DNA from 2 places in the Megamonas sp. Calf98-2 genome. Region 1 is predicted to be linked to the other one. Evidence: riboswitches for the same ligand, from Rfam matches in the RefSeq annotation. Region 1 holds a riboswitch; the other holds the start of a gene.

Region 1 (4,157 bases):
ATATTTCATAAAAGTATTATATAACTATTAAAAATATAATACAATAAAAAACAATGATATCGAATCATTGTTTTTTAGCGAGCTTATATCCCCATAAATAAATTTAGGGGCTTTACGCTCGCATTTGGTAAAATTGGTAGATAAAAATTCATGGAAGAGCTCAGACATAATAAATTAACCTTTCTATAAAAAACATATATTTTTTATTAATGAGATTTAACTATATTGATAGTTAATATTATTTTAGCACATAAATAAAGCCTAGTAGTTAGTTTAATTTTAACTACTAGGCTTTATTTAGAGTGAGTTTTTTTCTTAAGCAATAGTTTTGCTTGAAATGAGTTTTTCTTTTTTAGTTGTTTTTATTTTTAATATTATAGCTATGATGAAGCTGATAATAAATAAAAATGCGAATACATAGAGGCAAAGTGCATAACTTTGAGTTGTTTCACGAATAAAGGATAATAAAAGTGGTCCTGCAATACCAGCCATGCCCCAAGCTGTGAGAATTCTGCCATGAATAGCGCTTAATTGTTTTGTGCCAAATAAATCGCTTAAATAAGCTGGCATACAAGAGAAGCCACCACCATAGCAAGAAACAATGATTAAAACTAATAATTGGAAGAAAAAGGCTTCAGTTGTATTAGCGAGTGCATAGAAAGCAAAAATTTCAATCAAGAAAAATAAAATATAAGTATTTCTACGACCTATATAATCGGAAACGCTAGACCAAGCGATACGACCAAAACCGTTGATAAGTCCAATAACGCCAACCATGGAAGCAGCAGCAATTGGGCTCATATGAACTACTTCTTGAGCCATAGGAGAAGCTACAGCTAAAAGACCAATACCACAAGTAATATTAGTGAAGAATATCCACCAAAGCGCATAGAATTTCCAATCGCGAGTAGCTTCAGCTACGCTATATTGTTTTATTTCAACCATAGAATTAGAAGTTTTGACAGTTGTAGGTAAATATTTTTCTACGAATTCTTTTGGTGGAGGAGCGAGATATAAAGAAGAAGCGCCCATGATTAATATATAAGCACAGCCTAAAATGATGAAGTTAGTTACTAAGCCAAAATTGCTAACGAGAATTTGCATGATAGGGCCAGCAATTAAACTTGCAAAACCAAATCCCATGATAGCAAGACCTGTAGCAAATCCACGTCTTTTAGGGAAATATTTTACAAGAGTGGAAACAGGAGTGATATATCCAATACCAAGACCAATACCACCGATTACACCATAGCAGATGTAGAGTAAAATAAGGTTTTGTAGATGAAGAGCTAAAGCTGTACCAAACATACCAATACCAAAGAAGGCAGTGGCAGTAAGTCCACTAATACGAGGACCATTTTTTTCAACAAATGTTCCTAAAAAACCAGCGGATAAACCTAAAAATAAAATTGCAATAGAAAATGTCCATGTAGTTTCTTGAAGACTAAAGCCCATTTGAGCCATGATTGGCTTAGTGAGTACGCTCCAAGCATAAACACTACCAATACAAATATGAATACCAATTGCGGATAATGCGATAAGCCATCTGTTTTTCATTATATAATCTTCCTTTCGTAAAAATAAAAAATTATAAAATACAAGAAAACTTATGCCTAAAAACAAAAAGACCATCTAGGCAAAAATTTTCTTTGCCCAGACGGTCGACTTTTCTATAGCAATGCGGTTCATGTGGTTAATTCCACTAAAATCCGTCAGTTCCACAGTGCTTATTCAATTGATAGCTTTATTATAACAAATATTTAATCTATGTCAAGAATAAAATTAATTTCATTTATAAATAGTCAATATAGTCAAAATCGTGATTTTTGTAGTTTAAATGATGAATAATGGTTGTAAATACTAGATTTTTTCCTTTGAATAAGTATAATTTATGTTTAAATAAATTTGTATTTTAGAGAAGGTGAAGATTATCTTGATGGCACAAAAAACATATAATACTATGGCTGTTTTAAGTTTAATTTTATTGAGTTTCATTTTAGGAACGAGTGAATTTATAATTGTGGGTATTTTACCTGATATAGCAGAAGATATAAATTGTTCGTTGACTATGGCGGGTAATTTAATTTCAGTTTTTGCTTTTGCTTATGCAATAGGCACTCCGTTTATCACAGCAGCAGTTAGTGCTTATAACAGATATTATGTATTATTGATATTAGCAATAGGTTTTATCTTAGGAAATTTTTTATGTGCTTTAGCGAGTAATTATTATATTTTAGCATTAGCTAGAATTATAACTGCGATAATTTCAGGAACAATATTATCTATTTCGATGACATTTGCTTCTGAAATAGCGACTGTTCAATATCAACCAAAAGTCATCAGTTGGATTTTTGCAGGTTTTAGTATAGCCTCTGTTTTTGGTGTGCCTATAGGTACGATTATTTGTCAAATATTTAGTTGGCAAATGACTTTTATATTATTATCTGTAGTTAGTATATGTATTTTATTGATGTTGTGGCATTATTTACCAAATGTAGGTAGTGGACAAAAAACAAATTTATGTAATCAATTTATTTTATTGAAAAGTATGCGTATAAATTATGGTATGCTTATTGTAATTTGTGGTGCTGCTGGAAGTTATGTATTTTATACATATTTGACACCGATTTTACAACAATATATACAAATTCCTATTTCCATGACAAGTTTAGTATTGAGCTTATTTGGTATTAGTACGATTATCAGTAATTTACTTTCAGGAAGAATAGCTAGTTTAGGTGGCATGAAGAAAATGCCAATGGTATATTTCTTACAAGCTCTATGTTTACTTGCACTTATTTTTACTAGTTATCATTTAGTTTTAGGTTTGATAAATATTTTACTCATGGGTGTGATAATGTATTTACAAAATTCACCAGCACAATTGCATTTTTTGAAGACAGCCACAAGAGAAAAACCAGAAGCTATAACTTTAGCTTCTGCATTAAATCCTGTATCTTTTAATACAGGTATAGCACTAGGTTCAGCTTGTGGTGGAATAATCATAAATTTTGTGCCTATGCCTTTTGTTGGTTTAGGTGGTGCGATTTTTGCCATTATCGCCATGATTATTAATCTTAGATTGTTAAAAAATATGACTAAATTTAATAAAAGAGGATAAAATAAACCCCAAAAGTTAATTTAAACAAACTTTTGGGGTTTTGATTTTTAATTAATAATTAACGTAGAAAATTAGAATAAGCCAGTAATTTTTCCGTTAATATCGATATCCATATTTTCAGCAGCAGGTTTTTTAGGAAGACCAGGCATTGTTAAGATATTACCTGTTAAGGCTACGATAAAGCCTGCGCCAGCACTGATGCGAAGTTCGCGAACAGTGATTTTAAATCCTGTTGGTGCACCTAATTTGAATTGGTCATCACTTAAGGAATATTGAGTTTTTGCCATGCAGATTGGCATTTTATCAAGACCTTCAGCTTCAAATTCAGCGATAGTTTTTTCTACAGCAGGTGTGTAGTTTACGCCATCAGCACCATAGATTTTTGTAGCGATTGCATTGATTTTATCTTTGATAGAATCATTTACGTCATACATGTATTGGAAGTTAGAAGGTTTTTCAGTTGCTTCAATAACTTTTTGAGCAAGGTCGATAGCACCTTCGCCACCTTTTGCCCAAGCTTCGGAAATGCTTACAGAAGCGCCCATAGATTCGCAAAGAGCTTTTAATTCTTGAAGTTCATTTTCTGTATCAGTAGGGAATGCATTTATAGCTACAACAATTGGTAAACCGAATTTTTGAATGTTTTCAATATGTTTAGCAAGGTTAGTCATACCTTTTTTGAGTGCTTCGATATTTTCAGTAGCAAGTTCAGTTTTTGCAAGTCCACCATGCATTTTTAAAGCGCGAATAGTAGCAACAATTACTACTGCATCAGGTTTAAATCCAGTGAAACGACATTTGATATCAAGGAATTTTTCAGCACCAAGGTCAGCACCGAAACCTGCTTCAGTAATAGTATAATCAGCCATTTTTAAAGCGTATTTAGTAGCCATTACACTATTGCAACCATGAGCGATATTGGCAAAAGGGCCACCATGGATAAGAGCAGGAGTGCCTTCAAGAGTTTGTACAAGGTTTGGTTTAATTGCATCTTTGAATAATAAAGTTAAAGCACCTGTTACATTTAATTCTTCAG
Region 2 (4,157 bases), on a different contig from region 1:
TTATTTTCTTGTTTAGTCCCATTACCAGGCAACCAAAAATCGTCATCACCTGACTGAATAGAAAATACTACAGAATATATAGTTGGTTCATTAGATACACTATATACAGAGATATCTTTATAATCAAAGATTTTACCATTAGCAAAAAGACTTTTATTTTTATGATAAGATAGTTCTTGTTTGACAATAGTATAAACAATTTCTTTATCAGTCATGTGGATAGTTTCTTTTATTGGTAATGTATCTGGATAAGATGTAATTGGTGAATGACTAGAATAATATAAATTTAGACTAATAAGTGTAAGTAAAATCAAATATATTTTTAATGAGTTTGTTTTTTTATATAATTTAAGAAAAAATATACAAAAAATACTTATTAAAATTAAAATACATATTGAATAAAAAAGATTAATATTCATTATAATTCTATTTATAGAAATTAATGATGGAATAAACGAATTCCAACGAATGCCATTGCCATATTGTATTTATCACAAGTTTCAATAACATTATCATCACGAATAGAACCACCGCTTTGAGCGACAAATTCTACGCCGGATTTATGAGCACGTTCAATGTTATCACCGAATGGGAAGAATGCATCAGAGCCAAGAGCTACGCCTTTTACCTGAGCGAGCCAAGCATCTTTTTCTTCTTTAGTGAATACTGGAGGTTTTTCAGTGAATACGCGTTTCCAATCGTCGCCACCGAGTAAATCCATATATTCATCAGAGATATATACATCAATTGCATTATCGCGGTCTGGACGGCGAACATCTGGTTTAAATGGTAAGTTTAATACTTGAGGTGCTTGACGTAAATGCCAGATATCTGCTTTATTACCAGCAAGACGAGTGCAATGTACACGGGATTGCTGACCAGCACCGATACCGATAGCCTGTCCGTCTTTAGCATAGCATACGGAATTGGATTGAGTGTATTTCAATGTGATTAAAGCGATAAGTAAATCACGTTTTGCTTCATCTGTGATATTTTTATTTTTTGTAGGAATGTTATTGAATAATTCTTCAGTGATTTTAATATCATTGCGTTTTTGTTCAAAAGTAACGCCAAAAACTTCTTTTGTTTCAAGTTCAGGTGCTTTGTAATCAGGGTTCATCTGAATTACAAGATAGTTACCTTTACGTTTTGTTTTTAAGATTTCTAAAGCTTCAGCACTGTAAGATGGAGCAATAACACCATCGGATACTTCACGGGCTAAGAAACGAGCTGTAGCAGCATCACATTCATCGGAAAGTGCAGCAAAATCTCCATAAGAAGACATGCGGTCAGCACCACGAGCGCGAATATATGCTGTAGCCATAGGTGTGAGTTCGATACCTTCAACGAAATACATTTTTTTCAATGTTTCAGATAAAGGAACAGCAACAGCTGCACCAGCAGGGCTTACATGTTTAAAAGATGCAGCAGATGGAAGACCTGTAGCTTCTCTTAATTCACGAACTAATTGCCAACTGTTAAAGGCATCTAAAAGATTAATATAACCTGGACGTCCATTTAAAACTGTGAATGGTAAATCTTGTCCATCTTTCATAAAAACGCGAGCAGGTTTTTGATTAGGGTTACATCCGTATTTTAATTCCATAGAATTCATTTACGATATTCCTCCTGTAAAATAAATATAATACTATTAGATTTTGTTGCCCAGACGGTCGGCTGTATAAATCTGTGCTTCATGTGGTTAATTCCACTTCCGTCAGTTACACAGATTGTTAACTAAAATTTATCATTTTAGAGTATGAGTTGTCAAGCTAAGCAATAATATTTGGAGATTTTGTTTTTTTAGGGATTTTTACAAGGATATTAGTTATTATTTAGCGAATAAAATATATAAATGCTTTTAATTTTTGAGGAGGTTTTTTTATGTCAGTAGAAAATATTGCTGTATTGACAAGTGGTACAGATGCACCAGGAATGAATGCGGCTATTAGAGCTGTAGTGAGAACTGCGATTAATAATAACGTGCGTATATGGGGCGTTTATGATGGATATAGAGGCTTAGTTGATGATAATATGGAAGAATTAACTTCTATATCTGTAGCCGATATTATTCAGCGTGGTGGTACTTTCTTGGGTACAAGTTTTTGTAAGCGTTTCCGTACAAAAGAAGGTCGTCAATTAGCTTATGAAAATCTAAAAAAACATAATATTGATGCTTTGATTGTTATCGGTGGTGATGGTAGCTTACGTGGAGCAGAAGAATTTGAACGTGAAACAGGATTTTCTGTAATTGGTATTCCAGCTACTATTGAAAATGATATTTGGGGAACAGATTATGCTATTGGTACAGATACTGCTGTAAATACTATTTTACAGGCAATCAACGAAATTCGTGATACTGCAAAAGCACATCGTCGTACATTTATTATTGAAGTAATGGGCAATAAATGTGGTTGGCTTGCTACATATTCAGCCGTTGCTGGTGGCGGAAATATGGTTATAGTACCAGAAGAAGAATTTGATAAGGAAAAAATTATCAATAAAGTACAAAAATTACATGATGGTGGTAAATCTTATTTAGTAATTTTGGCTTCTGAAGGTACTGGCAATATGCAAGAGTTAGTAAAAGAATTAGAAGCTAGAACAGGAATTTCCACACGCTTGACTGTTTTAGGTTTAGTTCAACGTGGTGGTTCACCAACAGCTAATGACCGTGTATTTGCAAGTGTATTAGGCGAACAAGCAACACTTGCAGCTGTTTCTGGACTTCATAATATTGTTTTTGGTATGCAACGTGGAAATATTGTTTGCATTGATTTACGTGATGCAATCACTAATAAAAAAGAATACCCAGAAGATTTAAGACATTTAGCAGAAGTGATTTCTTTATAATAAGAAAAATAAGAAAGTCTAGAAATAACTTATATAAGTTATTTCTAGACTTTTTTTAGAAGAAAAGGTTTTAAAATGATTTAGCAATACCACGGAAAATATACATAACAGCAGTAGCTCCAGGATCTTGCTTGCCTATAGATTGTTCATTATAATAAGCAGCTCTACCATGAACAGATTTTAAAGTTTTTGTTTTTTCTACACCTTCTATTGATGCTTGATATGCAGCTTGTTGAGCTTCAGCTAATGTTTTATTTTCAGATAATGATTGTTCTAAGGCATTAATTGCTGGAGCTAAAGCATCTAGCATAGTTTTATCACCGATTTTACTACCACCACGTTGCATAACACCATCAACAGCAGCTTTGCCCATTTCTACTAAATCTGTTAGATTTAATTCAGATTTGCCTTTGGCTTTTGGTGCAGATTTTACGAAACAAGTAGAAATTAATGTTCCCATAGTGGAAGGAACTACAGAATTCATTTTCATTCCTAATTTCATCATTAATTTCCCCATATCAGTTTCTTCTAGTATATCAATTTCTTGATAAATTGCTTCAAATCCTTTGCACATAGTAAGACCTAAATCTCCATCGCCCATAGCACCATCAAGAGCAATTAATTCATCTTTGGCATCTTGCATAGACTCCAAAATATTACCAAGAATTTCCTTTAATTTGAGTTTATTAATAGTTTCCATAAGAAAATCCTCCTTTATTAATGATTTTGTTCAAAAAATGGAGAATAGCAAGGAGCATCAATCATTTCTTTTAATTCATCATCTAATTTTAATAAAGATATAGACATTCCTGCCATTTCAAGAGAAGTAGCATATTCACCAATATATTTACGATGTATAGAAATATTTTTGTCAGATAAGATTTGATAAAGTTTACGATAAGCAAGATATAATTCTTCTTTTGGTGTACCACCTAGACCATTTACTAAAACAGCAACTTCACAACCATCTTCAAATGGTAGATCTTCAAGGATTTTTTCCATAATATTACTAACAACATCATCAATTTTCATTAATTTAGTACGATGAATACCTGGTTCCCCATGTATACCCATACCGATTTCCATTTCATCTTCAGCAATACTGAAAGTAGCTTTACCAGCTTCTGGAACAATACAAGGTGTAAGAGCAACGCCCATTGTTCTTGTATTATCAACAGTTTTTTGAGCTATACGAGCAACTTCGTCTAAGTTATACATTTTTTCGGCAGCTGCACCAGCACATTTATAGGCAAATACTAAACCTGCAACTCCACGACGTTTATTTTCACTACCCTTAGGTGCAG

The links. A riboswitch is a leader RNA that binds a small molecule or an ion and turns the genes downstream of it on or off. The one in region 1 is predicted to bind ZMP and ZTP.
Region 2: it holds a riboswitch for ZMP and ZTP, as region 1 does, so the genes downstream of both, BMX03_RS08285 (phosphoribosylaminoimidazolecarboxamide formyltransferase) here and BMX03_RS04190 (L-lactate MFS transporter) in region 1, are expected to answer to the same signal.

What each region holds. Positions count from the first base shown of each region.
Region 1 covers NZ_FOCY01000009.1:63,737-67,893, reverse strand. Annotated here, with positions in the region: partial or broken gene tnpA (IS200/IS605 family transposase) at 1-9, opposite strand, end outside; gene BMX03_RS04190 (L-lactate MFS transporter) at 316-1,557, opposite strand; ZMP/ZTP riboswitch at 1,645-1,730, opposite strand; gene BMX03_RS04185 (MFS transporter) at 1,937-3,121, shown strand; gene BMX03_RS04180 (formate--tetrahydrofolate ligase) at 3,193-4,157, opposite strand, start outside.
Region 2 covers NZ_FOCY01000025.1:2,095-6,251, forward strand. Annotated here, with positions in the region: gene BMX03_RS08280 (hypothetical protein) at 1-314, opposite strand, end outside; gene BMX03_RS08285 (phosphoribosylaminoimidazolecarboxamide formyltransferase) at 440-1,615, opposite strand; ZMP/ZTP riboswitch at 1,657-1,735, opposite strand; gene pfkA (6-phosphofructokinase) at 1,885-2,853, shown strand; gene dhaL (dihydroxyacetone kinase subunit DhaL) at 2,924-3,553, opposite strand; gene BMX03_RS08300 (dihydroxyacetone kinase subunit DhaK) at 3,571-4,157, opposite strand, start outside.